Regions from separate parts of the Sporomusa sp. GT1 genome, predicted to be linked through region 2. Evidence: riboswitches for the same ligand, from Rfam matches in the RefSeq annotation. Region 2 holds a riboswitch; each other region holds the start of a gene.
The links. Region 2 has a riboswitch for cobalamin ahead of cobI (precorrin-2 C(20)-methyltransferase). Riboswitches for the same ligand answer to the same signal wherever they lie in the genome.
Positions count from the first base shown of each region.

Region 1: another riboswitch for cobalamin. It lies ahead of GT1_RS11375 (OmpH family outer membrane protein); the one in region 2 lies ahead of cobI (precorrin-2 C(20)-methyltransferase).
Region 3: another riboswitch for cobalamin. It lies ahead of GT1_RS21530 (TonB-dependent siderophore receptor); the one in region 2 lies ahead of cobI (precorrin-2 C(20)-methyltransferase).
Region 4: another riboswitch for cobalamin. It lies ahead of GT1_RS18085 (sirohydrochlorin cobaltochelatase); the one in region 2 lies ahead of cobI (precorrin-2 C(20)-methyltransferase).

Region 1 is NZ_BMBX01000008.1:64,586-68,891, forward strand. Features, by position in the region: gene GT1_RS11370 (hypothetical protein) at 1-1,409, opposite strand, end outside; gene GT1_RS11375 (OmpH family outer membrane protein) at 1,607-2,056, opposite strand; cobalamin riboswitch at 2,187-2,370, opposite strand; gene GT1_RS11380 (hypothetical protein) at 2,423-2,620, opposite strand; gene GT1_RS11385 (hypothetical protein) at 2,696-2,953, shown strand; cobalamin riboswitch at 3,055-3,228, opposite strand; cobalamin riboswitch at 3,389-3,572, opposite strand; gene GT1_RS11390 (hypothetical protein) at 3,767-4,306, opposite strand, start outside.
Region 2 is NZ_BMBX01000004.1:82,139-86,444, reverse strand. Features, by position in the region: gene GT1_RS07875 (methyl-accepting chemotaxis protein) at 1-1,193, shown strand, start outside; gene GT1_RS07870 (hypothetical protein) at 1,282-1,509, opposite strand; cobalamin riboswitch at 1,529-1,713, shown strand; gene cobI (precorrin-2 C(20)-methyltransferase) at 1,823-2,545, shown strand; gene GT1_RS07860 (iron ABC transporter permease) at 2,542-3,597, shown strand; gene GT1_RS07855 (ABC transporter ATP-binding protein) at 3,609-4,306, shown strand, end outside.
Region 3 is NZ_BMBX01000048.1:251-4,556, forward strand. Features, by position in the region: gene GT1_RS21530 (TonB-dependent siderophore receptor) at 1-1,811, opposite strand, end outside; cobalamin riboswitch at 2,003-2,184, opposite strand; gene GT1_RS21535 (MerR family transcriptional regulator) at 2,601-3,440, shown strand; gene GT1_RS21540 (hypothetical protein) at 3,604-3,936, opposite strand; gene GT1_RS21545 (ECF transporter S component) at 4,116-4,306, opposite strand, start outside.
Region 4 is NZ_BMBX01000023.1:48,728-53,033, reverse strand. Features, by position in the region: gene GT1_RS18095 (HD-GYP domain-containing protein) at 275-847, shown strand; gene GT1_RS18090 (hypothetical protein) at 886-1,584, shown strand; cobalamin riboswitch at 1,625-1,806, shown strand; gene GT1_RS18085 (sirohydrochlorin cobaltochelatase) at 2,033-2,965, shown strand; cobalamin riboswitch at 2,975-3,159, shown strand; gene GT1_RS18080 (hypothetical protein) at 3,318-4,306, shown strand, end outside.

The DNA.
Region 1 (4,306 bases), on a different contig from region 2:
AGCAGGGCCATGGCCGAGCTGGAGGCGAAGGCCGGCGCGACATAGCCTTTCAGTTGAGCGGGAGGCGCCACTTCGCCACCGTAGATAGTGATGGAATTGAGGTTAGGACTGCCGGCCAGTGTGGTAAGATTACCGATGCCTTCCGCATTGCCGACAATACCGCCGGTACCGTAGATGGCCAGATCGTTGCCGCGGGCGAACCAGGTCTTGCCGGTACTTTCCGAATAGAGCAGCGCCCAGAGATAGCCGGATAAGTTATCGGTTGCTATAAAGGTTGCCGTAGGATCTGGAGGGAAAGCTGATGTTAAATCACTAAGCAGTGCGTCCCCGGCATCGTTCAGTGAATCAATCGTAAGCCAGTACAAGCGCCAGGTCATGACCCAGCTGGCGTTATAGGCGCCGGTCAGAATGAAGACCTGGCTGCCACTTTCATTGAAGGTCAGTGCCCGGAAATCAAAGCGGTCAGTGGCTGGGTCAGTGTTATCAGCCGCCGCCTTAAGCAGGTTGGTGACCTCCAGGTCGCTCAAAGCCACCTTCTGGATTTTGGACTCCGGGTTCCAGACAATGGGGGTGGCGTTATGCTGCATGCCGCCGAGGGCGACCAGATACAGGAAATCGCCCTGGGGCTGAATGCTGAACGCGTTCTTGCCCGGCCACTCGCCCGGCCCGGGGTTGACGGTTGTTGTGCCGTGCGGGCCGGTGTAGGACGGTGTTCCGCTGAAATCCAGCAGGTGCTTGACCACGGTGCTGTTGACGTAGGTGGGGCTGGCGGTCAAAATATTAATGCCGCTGATGAACAGAGCGTAAAAGTAATCGCCGACAATTTGCAGGTCCACACCGTAGGAATCTTGAGACGTCGGGGGCGTCAGCCTGAAGTTGTGCCCGGCAGTGGTGTCAAGCGTATAGGTGTCGCCGGCGCTTTCCACGCGGAAAACGATTCTATTATCAAAGTCAATGCCGTAGATATAATAATGCTCGGTTGCATTTTCCGTGACTGTTGCCGTTTGGAATTTGTAAGGATTGGTGATAGGAATATTGTTGGAACCGCTGTCAACGACAGTCCACAGCGCCGGTCCGTAAATGGGTCTGCCGGGATTGATGCCGTCGCTCCAGGTGTCGGCGTTATAAATCATAAAGTAGCACGCAGCACCCCCGACACCCCATTGAATGGCCGGTACAATCGCCCGGTTATCGCCGTTGCTGTTTTTAAAGTAGAACACCTTTGTATCGCCGGGCAGTTGTTCAGTGTTGCTGGTCACCGGATTGACCCACTGGGTCACTACGCCTTTACTTTCAGTAATCACATCGCCGCTTGTACCGCCGCTGTATACGGCTGTTCCCAGATCGCCCTCGCCGATAAAATTGGGCGGCGGATAAGAATACACTGTGTACGCAACTTTACTGGACATAATGTTTCACTCTCCCATCGTTTTTTGGTGTTATTCTGCGACCGTCAACAGCTTGTGGGCTGTTGAGGTCTTTTCCTTAGTACCCACGGGAAAAGAACTCACCTCCTTGTTCAGAACTCCCTATCACAGTCTGTCCGGGCGCCGTTATCGCACCCGGGCGGGACGAACAGGCTAAGTTACGCTGTCGCCGCTGCTGCTTATTGTTTGAGCTTAGCTATCACGTCGGCGGTGATATCAATACCACCATAGACCACGGTTGCTGCGTCAATAATTACTGTTAGTCCTTTTTCCTCGGCGACGGCCTTAATGGACGCCTCGATTTTGTCCCCTACCGGCTTCATGAGAATGTCTTCCTTCCGGGCTTCCTCGCGGGCGATGGTGTCGTTTAAGGCTTGCCGCTCCGCGTCCGACAGGTCTTTGCTCCGGGTGTCATAGTCTTGCTGCGCCGCTTCGCGCAGGGACTGGATTTCCTTCAGTGTCTCCTGAATACCGGGATAGCTGCTGAAAATCTGCTGGCGGTTGACATAGCCCACGGTTTGCTCCGGTTTGGCCTTGGCCTTGGCGGCCAGCGCCCCGGCCGGGGCCAGCATGCCGCCCAGAAAACATACGGCAATAAGTAATAAAAGACTGCGTGTTAGTTGCTTCATGCCATTTCCTCTCTTGTTTGATTTGTGCTTCTAAGCAATAAAAAAACTCCCTCATCGGGAGTGGTTACGCTGTCCGGACGAAAGCCGTCCTGGCTTGTTGCGTAATCTCCTCCCCATACCTCGCAGGTCAAACGGTGATTGTCAGACAGGCAGTTCTCCTGGCTCCGGTTCATCACTCTCTCGCACCTTCCCAAAGCGTTCGCTCCAGTGGCATATCTGCGAGATTGCTCCCCGTTACAGTGGCGGGACCGCGCCGGCATTACACCGGACTTCCCTATTAAGCCCCGTAGGGCACCTATCCCAACGATATTCATTTGTCATCACTTTTTCATTCTATACAGGACTTTGAAGCATTATGCCGAAAAATCAGCAGATATTGTGCCCTTGCTGTTTGCACCTGGCAGCAAACTTCACATACGCTTCCAGCGCTTCGATAATGGCATCTTCCATCATTTCAGCCCTGCCGTTCTTCCCGGCTTCCTCAACAATGTGCTGAACCTGCCGGACATGATAGCCATAGTCCAGCAGCGCGCGGGTTAAGGTCTCGATCCTCCGGCGTTTCATAACTCACCTCTCCTACTACCGGACTGCGGTAAAATATATTCACATTCTCCCGCCGGCGCAGCATCTTTGGTTTGCTTGTCCCTTAAAGCACCGGCAAGGGGCTGCAGGCTGTCGCTATCCCCCTTTGATTATCTGTATTCGGCGCCGCTAAGCGACACCGGGTATATTGCTGTCATGGGCCTGGTCCATGACAGTGGCTCACAAATGAAACAAAAAGCGCCGACTATTCCGCCCGGCGGAACAATCGACGCTTTACCTGTTGCTAAAGCTGCCTGCTGCCGGTGCCGGGTCAAAAACCGCTCGCTGGCTGTCAGGCGAGAAAGCTCACCTTAACAAGCCTCCAGTCATATGTTAGCTCAGAGCTAGCCTATGCCTGCGAGTGTTCTTAATCCCAGACCTGTGCATCGCAGGCTGTACGGATATACATGTCTCAGCTGAGACACTAGAAACCAGGCAGTACCCTGACTTGGGTCATCACCACATTCTCCTTGGTAAGAGGCTTGCAGAAATATGGCTCTCCTTCACAGTTGCGAGACAGCGCCGGAATCACACCGGACTTCCCTTTTAAATCCGCCCTGACGACGGATACCTGATTTCGTATAAAGTTTTGTAAGATCATAACCTTGGATAAGCAACTAATTATCTGCAACAAATATAAAAAAGCCTTCCTGTGATGAAATATCCAGAAAGGCTTCTTGTAATCCGGCGAAACTGCCGTCACAAAATACGAATTGCATCGCAATCCCCTCCCCGATTCATCGCAGGTCAAATGGTGATCGTCATGCAGGCAGTTCTCCTGGCTCTGGCTCATCGCTCCTCCAAACCTTCCCAAGATCGCTGGATCTCAGTGGTATATCATGGATTCGCTCCCCATCACAGTGGCGGGTCCGCGCCGGCTTTAAACCGGCTTCTCTCTTAGGCCCATACGGGCACCTGCACCAAAGTACATTATTCTCTTTTTTTGTGAGAATTCCTTTAATTTCTTTGCTTCAAATATAGCACCGTTGGGTAATTTTGTCAACAACTTTTTTAGCCTGTATTTTATGTTATGCAGCTATATTGTGTCATAAAGCAACAGGAATAATTATATTTTAGCACAAGTACTTCTGCTTGTCACACTTTTTCCTTCGTCATTTTCCGACATATTTAGATAGCAGTTTTAATGACCAAGGCGCCTTCGTCATTAAAACGGACAACGGTATTGGCAGGAAATTCGACCACTTCCCCAGCCGTTGAACGCCAGGTCACCTTCTCTTTGAGTGTTCCAACGGCGACTTCCCCATTCTCATCGAATTCTATGGCTTGTTTAGCGCTGAACTTGACAAAACCGGCTGAGTCGTTTGCGGCAAGGTTGGTTCGCCAGCCTATAGGCCGCAGGTAGGTATCCTCGGCCAAAACACCGGACCGGATTGCCCCGGAATCATAAAAAGCCAGGACGGTATTTTCTCTCAAGGTCAGAAAGCCGTATTTCCCCGCCACCAGACGAACGGTGGCCTGCTCGGCAAGTGTGCCGCGAAGCACTTCTCCCTGTTCGCTGAAGGTAACCGGGGTTCCGCCTTTATAGCGCAAATGCCCGTAGCCGGGAATAGCCATATTATAGCTTCGTTCGATAAAGGAGCGATGAAACCGGGGGAAAAAGGAGCCGGTCGCATAGGCGGAAACGTAGTAGTAGTCATTAATTACTCT
Region 2 (4,306 bases):
AAACCGCGGAACTGAATGCAAGCCGGTCACAGGCGGCCATTGGGGTAACCGGCTTTCTGATCGTGCTGGCAGGTGTGCTGGCGATCGGGCTTGGTATTGGTATCTCACGCATAATCAGTGTGCCGCTGGTAGCGGTAGCGGCGGCAGCCAATAAAATTTCCCAGGGGGATCTTACCGGCAATATTCCCGCTCGCTACACTGTGGCCAAGGACGAGATTGGCCAGCTTGGTATGTCCTTCAGCGTAATGGCGACCAATTTGAAAAGCCTGGTGACTCAGGTTGGCCAGTCTGCCGGTCAGGTTGCCGCATCGTCGGAAGAGCTTACTGCCAGCATTGACCGGTCCGCCCAGGCGTCTGAGCAAATTGCCGGAACAGTAGCCGGGATAGCTCAGGGGGCAGAGCAGCAAATGCAAGCCCTGATGGATACGGTGGCAGTGGTTGAACAAATGTCGGCCGGAGTGGACAAGATTGCGGTCAATACTGCCACCGCCACTGCTACTGCCGACAGGGCGTCAAGCTCGGCCGGGGACGGCAGTCAGGCAATTTCACTGGTCATCAGCAAAATGAATGATATCAAGCAGAGTGTGGACAATTCCGCCGCTGTTGTTGCCGAACTGGGGGCCAGGTCCAAAGAAATTGGGCAAATAGTATCCACCATTGACGGGATTGCCGCACAAACCAACTTGTTGGCGTTGAATGCCGCGATCGAAGCGGCCAGGGCCGGTGAGCAGGGAAGAGGGTTTGCCGTTGTTGCGGAGGAAGTCCGGAAGCTGGCTGAGCAATCCCAGGCAGCCACTAAACAAATTGAGAGCCTGATCAGTAGTATTCAGCAGGATACCGGTCATGCCGTTATTGCGATGAGCCAGGGGACACAGGAAGTAAATGCCGGCGCGGAAGTAGTCGGTGCTGCCGGTGATCATTTCAGGGAAATCGCAGCGTTTGTCGTGGAACTGTCCGGACAAATCAAAGAAATTGCAGCGGCAGTCGGCCAAATAGCTGCAAGCAGCCGGCAAATTGCCGGGTCGGTAAGCGCAACAGAAGCAATCAGCCGGGATACCTCGGCTGTGACGCAAACGGTTTCGGCTGCCACGGAGGAACAGTCGGCGACTATGACGGAAATGGCAGTTTCCAGTGAGAAATTGGCCAAACTGGCAGAGCAGCTGCAACAGGTGTTACAACAATTTAGGCTGTAATTTTTTAGCATCATGGAGCGACCATGATGCTAAAAAAAATTACTTCATTAAATTACCTCACAACAGGCAAGGGAGTTGTCTGGGTGTTCTACAATTCAATGTTCACCATGGCACCAGGTGCCTGCTGCACCTTTGCCAGCAGCTGCCGCCACTCTTCCAAGGTCAAATCCACTTGGCCGGACTCAATAACATCGGCCGGGACCCGGAAGTTTACGGTGTTGCCGTAGCTGGAAGTTATTTTATATATGCAATGGCTATTGGTTATTTGTCCATGCTTTGAGACCGGGGCAGACATAATCTGCTTGACTTTTTGCACTTTTAATCATACAATTTAAATAACTTAATATGGAACAGGTGCCCGATTGGGCTTAATAGGGAAGCCGGTTGAAATCCGGCACGGTCCCGCCGCTGTGAAGGGGAGCTGCCTGCAACAAGCCACTGAAGTAGCTTGCTATTTTGGGAAGGCGCAGTTTGGCTATGAACCTGAGTCAGAAGATCTGCCTGTTTGACAATCACCGGTTTTCACCCACGAGCGATGGGGAGGGGATTTGCGCGTTAGTCTGGGCAATTTCTCTGTCAACCCTTTAGAGGTGACAGAGATTTATTTATTTTAAGGAGTTGTTTTGATAATGTCAGGGATTTTTTACGGCGTCGGCGTAGGCCCCGGCGACCCCGAATTACTTACTTTGAAAGCCATTAACGCCATTAAATCATCCGATGTGGTTATTGCTCCCCGTACCGAGAAAAAGGATGAAAGCACGGCACTTTCCATTGCCCGTCCCTACATCCAGGAGGGGACTGAGGTTCTTGAGCTGGTATTTCCTATGAACTACAATGCTCAGGCTTTGTCCGATGCCTGGGTGAACAACAAAGAGATCATTCTTGGATTATTAAACAGCGGCAAAAAAGTAGCTTTTCTTACCCTGGGCGATCCTATGCTATACAGTACTTATATGTATGTTTTCCGCCTGTTGGAAGCCTCCGGCCATGAAATTGTCAATATTCCCGGCGTAAACTCCTTCTCGGCAATTGGCAATCGTTTAGGGGTGGCTCTGGCTGAAGGCGGCGATATTCTGAGCATCGTACCGGCTACCATTGATGATGAGCGGCTGGAAAAAGTGCTGGCTGCCTCTGATAATGTGGTGCTGATGAAAGTGTATAAAAATTATACCGAAATTGTTGAAAAACTGCATAAGCACGGTATGGTAGAAAATGCCGTAATGGTCTCAAAATGCGGCCTGGAAGGCGAAGAAATTATTCGTGATTTGGCGGCTGCCGGTAACCAGAAGGTAAATTACCTCTCAACCATTCTGACCAAACGTTCAAAAGTGAGTAAGCACGCATTGGCATGAGCAGTACGTTAACCGCGCTCTTGAGCCGCCAGAAGGCCAAAACCCGTCTGGCGGCTATGGTGCTTTTGGTGGTAATGGTTCTGTTTACTTTAGCTGCCGTAGGTTTTGGCCGGGCGGATATCGGTATCGAGGACGCTGCGGTTGTTATTTATGGAAAAATTACCGGCAATGCTGACAGCTATAGCCACGTAAATGGGGCTATCACGGCCATTATCTGGGATATCCGCCTGCCGCGCATTCTGGCTGCCATTGCTGTTGGCGGCGGCTTGGCGGTGGCTGGTGTTGTCTTTCAGGCGTTGCTCAGGAATCCGCTGGCAGATTCCTATACCATGGGTGTATCGACAGGTGCAGCCTTTGGGGCCAGTATAGCTATCTATCTTAATATTCTTGCCCAGAGTAGCCTGCCTGTCACGCTGTTGGCCTTTGGCGGGGCGGTGGCCACCCTGCTTGTTGTCATGTCTATGGCCCGGGTAGGCGGCTATGTGTCATCTGCCAATCTGGTTATTGCCGGGATTATTGTCAGCAGTATTCTGTCAGCCGCCATCAGCATGGTTAAGAGTCTGGCCGGCGAACAGGTATCGGCCATTGTTGCCTGGCTGATCGGCAGCCTGGCAGCTAAAAGCTGGGAGCATGTCGTATATGGCTGGCCGCTTATTCTGGCTGCTTGCTTCGTATGCTATTACTATGCCGAAGATCTCAATGTTGTATCCCTGGGGGACCGTGAGGCCCGCAGTCTGGGCATTAACGCTTCCCGCCTGCGTATGATACTTTTGGCGGCCGGAGCCCTGATTACTGCCGTATGTGTGGCTATCAGCGGTATTATTGGCTTTGTCGGCCTCATTGTGCCGCATATGGTCAGGATGTTGACCGGTTCGGATAACAAGGTGCTTATTCCGCTCAGTGGCCTCACCGGCGGTATTCTGCTGCTAACGGCCGATACATTTGGCCGTTCTGTCGGCAATATTGAGATTCCGGTAGGGGTGTTGACTACCCTTTTAGGCGGTCCTTTCTTTGTCTATATTTTCAGGATGCGCAACAAGACGCTGCAATAGGAGCGTTATTTATGATAAAAGTAGAGAACGTAAGTTTTAAATATGCTGCCAAACAGGTATTGCAAGATATTAGTTTTAACATCAGGCAGGGCAGCTTCAACGGCATTGTCGGGCCTAACGGTTCAGGCAAAACAACCCTGCTTAACATTATTACCGGCCAGCTTGCGGCGGCAGCAGGCAGGATAAGCCTGAGAGGGCGGGATATCGGTTCTTACCGGATTGAAGAACTGGCCCGCCATATTGCTGTTGTGCCGCAAAACATGGATATCCGGTTTCCTTATACCTGTCTGGAGATTGTCGGCATGGCGCGTACTCCCTTTAAGACCAGGATGCAGGGGCTTAGTGACGAAGACCTGGCGATTATTGAAAATGCCATGCGGCTCACGAACACACTGGATTTTGCCGGGCGTTTAGTTACCGAACTTAGCGGCGGTGAACGGCAGCGGGTACTGTTTGCCAAAGCCTTGGCCCAACAGCCGGAGATTTTGTTTTTGGATGAGTCTTTTTCCAATATGGATATTTATTATAGTATTACCTGCCTGAATTTGCTGCGGGAGCTGTGTGCCAAGCAAGGGCTGACAGTGGTGTCCATTATCCATGACCTGAACTTAGTCAGCGCTTTCTGCTCGGATGCTATTGTGCTTGCTTCAGGCAGCCTGATTACACACGGTCCGGCACCTGCCGTACTTACACCTGAGCTTATTAAGGA
Region 3 (4,306 bases), on a different contig from region 2:
AAATATGGTTTTATTGCCCAGGAGTGTTGATTAGAGGGTGTGCCGACACGTTCTGTTAAATATGTCCCGCTCAAGCTTGTGCTCCATTTATCTTTTTGATAAGTTACTCCTCCGGTCAACTGCAAGCGTCCATATTTTCTGTCCCAATAATTTTTGGTACTATTATTACCTTCAGCTTTTACTTTAGGATCTCCATAATTAATTCCCCAATTATACGACCAGCCATTCTCCCCGCTTATATCACAAGTTAACTCAACACCAGTGTTTTTAAAATCTTCATTTTTATATTTTGTTATTCCTGTGTCCTTATTCCATGTTGCACTAATATTATCTTTAATATCAATATGATATACTGCAGCCTTCCAACTATGGCCGCCGTCTACTTTTTTCCAGCCAATTTCATAATTGATACCGGTTTGTGGTTTTAATTCCGGTGCCGGCAACAGATCATATGTACTGCCGTACATTTGGCTAAAGGTAGGTAAAATAAACGACTGACTGACACTGGCATATATATTATCCTTTTCGCCCAGTTTATGAATAAATTGTCCGGAAGCGCTAAAATTGCTGTAATCTGCATCCTTCTCAGCACCGGCAGTCCAGGTTTCGCGGGCACTTAAAATAAAAGTATTTACATCATTGAGCTTTTGTTCCCATTGCCCATAAACACCAAAAACCTTTCTTTCCTGCTCCATCCTAGCCTTAGTAGTGTATTTAACCTGGTTAAAATATTCATTCTTATAATTAAATCCGAAAATAGCATTGGCCCTGTCATTGATCTGCCAATGTTTCTGGGCGTCAATCCCATAAGTCCTGTCCTTTTGATCGGTTTTATCACGGACGTAATTTAGAGTTCCGTCACTCTTGTAATATTCAAACCCTCTTGTAGTCGGCTTATTGTGATTATAATACAGACTGGCTTTTACATTTTCATCACTATATCTAAGCTGCGCTATATTATACTTGTTTTTATAGGTTTTATCATTTTGTAAATCGCCTGCTTGCGCATCCTTTAGTTTTCTCCAGTTATCGCCAAACCAGGTCTGATAGCCATTTTCATTGTCCATATAATTATACGAAAGCGATAACTTATCATTAAAATTATATTCTACTGATACACTGTCTTTATCAGAACCCTTAAAGGTAGTCGTTCTGCCCCCGGCAGTACCCTCAGTGGCTGAAATTTTATCCAGTTTGCCCCACCTTGTCTTACTGTAGCTCAGATTCAATTTCCCCATATTAAAGGTTGCATTGTGATTTCGCTGTCCATAATTGCCAAAACCTGTCGATACCGTATTCTCAAATTGCTTTTTCATAATAATATTGATAACGCCGCCCATGGCTTCACTGCCATACAAAACCGCGCCGCCGCTTTTCACAATTTCCACCCGTTCAACATTTTCCACCGGAATGGAATCCAAATAGTAGCTGCCGGACATATTAATCGGGACTCCATTTACTAATACCAACGTACCATTACTTACGCCGCGGATAATAATTGGATTGGACATAGTAGAATAGGGATTTCCATTAGGTCCAAAAGTAGTATAGGCAATACCGGAGATTTTTTGCAAAGCCATTTGTATATTCTCAGCACCGGTATTTTTCAAATCTTGATTCGTCAAAATGGTAGTAGATGCGGGAACCTCAACATCAGGTTTTTCAGAACGGGTAGCCGTTACAATTATCGAGTCAAGGGTAAAATCCTCCACTGCACCGGCAGCCAAAGCTGCCGGCCCTCCCCCACAGCATAAGCCGGTAATGATGGCCGTGACTAACATACGCTTTTTCAGAACGCTTTTCTTTTTCATCCTCATTCTTCCTTTCATAATAAAATAAAAAACTCCCGGCCATAACAGCCGGGAGGATTCTACAGCAACAGCCAAATAAAAACTCCTGGTCTAGAACCAGGAGCAAATTCAGCAAGACAACAAAACTCACCTGGAATATATTCCAAATAAGCTAATGTAACTGTAATCTCCTCCCCATCACTCGTGGGTAAAACGGCGATCTTTAGACAGGCAGTTCTCCTGGCTCTGGATCATAGCTCTCCCAAACCTTCCCAGGACTCTCATCCCAGTGGTATTTTGGTTTGCTCCCCATTACAGTGGCGGGACCGCGCCGGTCTTGCACCGGACTTCCCTATTAAGCCCTTTACAGGGCACCTGTCTAGCAATATTCAATTCACATCATAGAAAAACACTTAACTCAATATACAACTTCACTTCACCATTTTAGCAAACATTATCAAAAATCGTCGTTTTTAGAAGATATATGTCAAAATTTACTCTGGATTATAAGGGTAAACTATATACCGGTCATATAGTCAAGTCTTTTTTCCCAGGCCTGACCACTTTTACCATCCCGTTTTCCAAATGGTAACATTGCCGGTAGCATCCCATTAGCAGCTGTGAGCCACGTAGTTAACCAGATCTCCGCTCCTTTCAGCGTATTCCTTCAAACCATATAAATAAAAACTAACCTTTCTTGACACAAACCCAATTCATCATTAATAATGAGGATAAAAGAAGTTTTTATGTTCAACCATTGTTTTATGCACCTGGATTCCTATATGTAATAAGCGTAGGAGAATACGACATATGACAATTAACAAAGAAAACTATATTACCGCCGGTGAATTGGCCTCTCTCTATGCTATTCCCAAGCAAACCTTGCTTTATTACGACAAACACGGACTATTAGTTCCAGCCTATGTCAGCGAAAACGGCTATCGCTATTACTCGGTTTCTCAATATCTCTTGCTGGAAATTATTCTAAATATGAGGAAATTGAATATTTCCATTCAGGGCATAAAGAATTATCTGCAAAACCGCAATGTTGATAATTTCGAACAGATATTACTGGCGAAAGAAAAAGAATGCAATAAAATTATAGAAGATACACTAAACATCAAAAAGAGTTTACATTTATCTTTACAAACAATAGAAAAAATACGCAAAACCCGGTTCAATCAAATTCAAGTAAACTTTCAGAAAGAAAAAATTCTATTTGTCAGTGAAACTTTAACCGAAACCATGTCTTTGCGGGAACGGTTCAGGCTTCTGTCCAAACATAATCAGACTGCCTTCTCCAAAAAACACTTCAAGGAATTTACTACCGGCTGGATCATAGATAAAGATGATTTTTTTGCAGAAAAATTCAATAAAACAATACAATATTTTACGCCGGTTTCTCATTCCATTCCTAAGAAACACTGCTTTGTCCGTCCGGAGGGATTATATCTCACCATACGCTTCCAAGGAACTTATTACCAACAAGTAGCTTCCGTATATAAGGAAATCCTCGATTTTGTGCAGCGCAATGCCTTGCAGATTGTCAGTAATGTATATGTTTTCCCGCTGAAAAACCACTGGCTTACTACCGATACAAAAACATATATCAATCAAATCTCTTTTCAGGTGGAGTACACCACCTGCTAAAACAAAAGGCGGAATTGGGCTCAGTTTCTTTAACTAAGCTCAATTCCGCCTTTTCCATCATTTAGGGTATACTCAGGCATTTCGTGCTCCCTGAACTGGATCATCATTGCCTAAGCCTTCCCGGACTCATAGCTTTCATAGCCTGGCGTAAGCTTACCACCAGTTAATCCACTTTGTGATGACATTTTCCTGCCGTATTTCCCGAGAGAATATTCCGGTATATTTCATGAGCTTCTTCAGAAGTTTTGCCGTTTTCTAACGCCTTCCGGGCATGAATCACTGCGGTACGGTATTTTTTGTGTGCTTCATCTTGAGAAATATTTTCGATATTTTTAGAGTCGAAATTCATTACTTTGCGAAAAACCTCATGAATTTCTTCCGAAGTTTTCCCGGCTTCTCGCGCCAGTTGAACATGCTTTAGTGCACTTTCATAACGATGCTTGGCATGCGGTTCATTAGGAATTTGATACTCAGGATGCTTTCTTTCCGTACTCATTATTTTCACCTCCTTAAAATATAGCTTTTCTGTCTACTTTACTCTATATAGCGGTCATATAGTCAAGCTATTCTTCAAAAGTCGTTGTTTCACAACAAATACATAAACACAGTCTCCATATCTCACATGATATAGTTGAAGTGGGACAAGGGACCTGTCCCCTTGTCCCACTAATGGCTTTATCTCGCTTTACCGGCTGCAGGCAGGCGTTTATACAGCCAATGACACAGAACACCTCCGGCAAGGCCGGTAACCAGCTGTGGCCAGCTCATTGCCGTCTTGAGAAAAAAAGCCTGTCCGGCAGGCAGGGAAATAAAGCTGAAAATCCAGGCGGCAGAAAAATATAAGGCGGCCATTCGTCCAACAGACG
Region 4 (4,306 bases), on a different contig from region 2:
CGATGGGGAGGGGATTAGCGCAGCAGTTTGGCTTGTGCTTATTTTGTCCCGGCGTATGTTATACGCCGGGATTTTATCGGTATAGCGATACTGTTTTGTCTGTCTCCTCGCCTTTCAGCAGGGAGACTTTTGTGTTATGGCTCGGCAGCTTTCCAGGGGATGCTGCAATATTGCAGCGGGATAATAGCGTAATCCTCCCTTCACTGTCACGGGTCCTACCCTTCGCTTTACGGCTTTGACTGACTAAGACGGCTTATAAACAAGGAGGATACCAATGAGGAGAATTGAAAAGTTAATGGAACTTTTTCACAACTATGACCCTGCTACATTGAGGCATTGTCAAAGTGTTGGTATGCACATGCTGGAATGGGCGGATTGTATGGGGTTTTCCGATAAAAAAATACAAATAGCATATTATTGTGGTTTAATGCATGATATCGGCAGATTGTGCCTGCCTGGCAATGTATTTAATAAACTTGAACCATTATCAGACGACGAACAGGATATGCACAAACTTCATACGGTATATGGCTGGGTCATCCTTAATAGTGTGGGGCTGAAGGAAATAAGTCCTATTGTTCGTTATCACCATGAACGGTATGATGGAACAGGATATCCGGAAGGCCTGAAAGAAGCCGAGATTCCCTTTCTAAGCAGAATGCTTTCTATCTGCGATGCTTTCGATGAGATGACAAACAGACAAGGAACGAATAATCTAAGCGGCCGCCAGGCGTTGCAAGCAGTGGAAACCTGCGCCGGGACACGGTTTGATCCGTGGCTGTGCCAGCAATTTGTCAGTTATATAAGGAAAGTAGAAACACTAAAAGCGGTTGCTAATTTCGCATAAACCGGTTGATATCAGATAATATAAGAGGGATGTGTAGTATGATTTTACATATTGCTAACGGCTCAATACTGAAATCCTATTTAGAGACTAAAGGCATTTCAGGCCAGAAGATTATTGCATTTAATGAATCCATGATTACCGGGAAATGCGCGGAGACAATTTTTAGTGAGGAATTCTTTCAATTACGGGCAGAAACCTTACAGGTTGCTTATGAGCGCTATAACGAATTGACGGTGACAGAACTAGAGGCATTATTAAGTCACTCGTATTCGGAGATTATATTATGGTTTGATGCCGATATGTTTTGTCAGATGAATATTTTAACCTTGTGCGCCTATCTGGATGCCAGCAACTATCAGGGGGAAGTGCATTTACATATTATCCGGCACGATTTCTGGCAATATGACAGTTTGCAGGACATAATACGTATATCCTATCAAATTAACCCTGCGGGATATTACGAGATATACCGGGAGGTTCTCTTGCAAAGACGGCCAACAAGAGAAAAATATCCGGTTTTTGCAGAATTAAACGCAGGAATTAACTTGTACACAAACTATATTTCCGCTAATAGCGATATTCGGTTAGCCATAACAAAAATGGTTAAAGAAAACAAAGATAAACCGTTTGTAATAAAAGAAATAAACGAGAAATATCCTCATTATGGTATCGGTGATTACAATATTCAGCTGATTTATCGTGATATAGTAGATAGGATTCAAATTAATATGGATTGACAATCACTTCCTGCAGTGTTATGCTAATTTCATAAGAAAACTACATATGTTAGAGATAGGTGCCTTACAGGCTTAATAGGGAAGACCGGTTAAATGCCGGCGCGGTCCCGCCACTGTAACGGGGAGCAGGCTTAAGATATACCACTGGGATGGATTTTCTGGGAAGGTTTAAGCAGGCTATGATCCGGAGTCAGGAGAACTGCCTATCTGACAATCGCCGTTTGTTACCCACGAGGTATGGGGAGGGGATTATAGTAGGCGCTTTTATGGCGTAACTGGCTAATTCGCTCCTGGTTTACACACCAGGAGCTTTCTGTTCGGGCTACTGTTCAAACCTCTCACCGCTACGGTTGAGAGGTTTGCTGTTTTAATCACAGGCTGCTCCCATCATCCTGGTAACGAAGGCGTGTCCGGTAATCAAAAAATATGAAGGAGTTGTTTTTGGCCAATGAAAAACATCTATTCGTTTATCACCACCCTGTGCATGCTGGCTGTATTTGGCTGTGTAAGTCTGGTTCCGTCACTGGCAGCGGCTGCACCGGCTCAGGCAGGCAAAAAGGCTATTTTAGTTGTAAGCTTTGGTACTACGTATCCTGAAACTTTAAAGACAACCATTGAAGCTGTTGAAACCAAAATAAAAGCAGAATTTCCCGAGTACGAAGTTCGCCGGGCTTTTACTTCCCGGATTATCATTAAAAGAATTGCTGAACGTGACGGCGTGAAAATCGATACCGAAAAAGAAGCGCTTGACCGTTTAAAAGCCGAAGGCTTTAATGAAGTTATTGTTCAGCCGCTGCATATTGCTGCCGGTGAAGAGTTTGATTTGGTGAAGGGTGTTGTAAAACATCATGAAGCCGCTAAAACCTTTGACAAAATTGCCTTAGGCAGACCTATTATGTATTTTATGGGACAAGAAGAGAAACCTGATGACTATTTAGCTGCTGCTAAAGCATTAGAAAACCAGTTCCCCAAACAGAAAAAAGACGAAGCCATTGTACTGATGGGACATGGTGGCAGCCATCCCGGAAATTCGGCTTATGCCGCCATGCAGCTTAAATTACAGGATGAAGGCTATAAAAACGTATATCTGTTCACCGTGGAAGGGTATCCGTCCTTCGACAATATGCTGGCTAAATTAAAAGCCAACAAAGTAAAAAAAGTTACTCTTATGCCGTTCATGCTGGTAGCCGGTGACCATGCTACCAACGATATGGCCGGTGATGAAGAGGATTCAGCAAAAAGCCAGCTTATTGCCGCCGGCTTTAAAGTAGACACTTATGTGCATGGCTTGGGTGAAAATGCAGGTTTTCAAGATATTTATATCCAACATGTTAAAGATGCCATTGATGAACTGAATAACCCGGAAGCTAAAAAGCACTAAAAGCAAAACCAAATAACAAAAGAGTTGGGTGCCCTGCGGGGCTTAATAGGGAAGTCCGGTGAAAAGCCGGCGCGGTCCCGCCACTGTAATGGGGAGCAAATCCAAGAATATGCCACTGGGATGAAAAGTCCTGGGAAGGTTTGGATGAGCCGTGAACCAGAGTCAGGAGAACTGCCTAGCTGACAGTCGCCGTTTTACCCACGAGGCATGGGGAGGGGATTACAGTAGATGGTATGTATGCTGAAGACTCGCGGGCCCTGGGGCGCCGGATGCTGCAAAATATATCAAAACTGAAAATACATTCCCACGCGTAAGCGCGGGAATGTATTTTTTTTCCTAAGGGGGCAAGGATTTGACCATCAAAAAAGCACTGACCGGCATCGTGACAGTGCTGTTGGTAATGTTGACAATTACCGGACAGGCCCAGGAGGAAGTGTCTTTTTCCTGTCAATTTCCCTATTACCTGGGGAAGATCAGGGATTCTGTGATTCCCGGCGGACAAACGGCAGCGCTGTTTAGTATTGAGCATCGTGGTCTAAACGACAAAACGGTGACAGTGACCATCAGTCTGCCGCCTGGCTTTAGCCCGGCCGGTTCTCAGGAAAATTGGGAGGTAACCAGGCAGGCAGACAGGTATGCCTTAACGAGAGACATGCTGCTGCCAGGAGGGTATAGTCAGTGGTATGATTTACTGTCCCTGCAGGTGGCGTCAGATTTGCCAACAGGCAGGTATACCGCTACTGTGACGGCAGGAGGCAATACACAGCAGATACCGGTTACCGTAGGGACGGGTACCGGTGATGCCGCTGCGCCGGTCACGCTGGCAGGTATGGTTCTGCCGTTGGATAAGGACGGCAAAACCGATGACCGTGTAGGGCGCAATGTCTTAGTGCTACGGGACAGACAATGGGATTACTACAAAAATTTATTCATTGGCAAAGGTGCTTCGAATCAAGAAATTGAGGCCATTCACCCGGTAACTCACCTGGGCGTGGATATTGTCAATCCAGCCGGGGTGCAAAAACTGGTTATTGTTACCGTTCATCTCTTAGATGCGGCTGATCGTCAGCCGGTAAGCGGCTTGTTTACTCCCGGTGCGACCAATGAAGATGTCGATGGTGGCGCACTGGATGGTCACAAGGAATATTTAGAGATGTTTACGGCTTTGAACGGTGACTCCCGGCAGCGCCTGCAGCTGCCTGTATATGCGGATGAACGCAATTTGACCGGCGGGGATTATATCCTCCGGGCAGAACTGAGCGACGGGGTCAAGGCGCCGTTGCTGTACGAAGTGTCGCTTACTATTATCAAAAAAGACAACAAAGCCCTGATAGTAGTCAG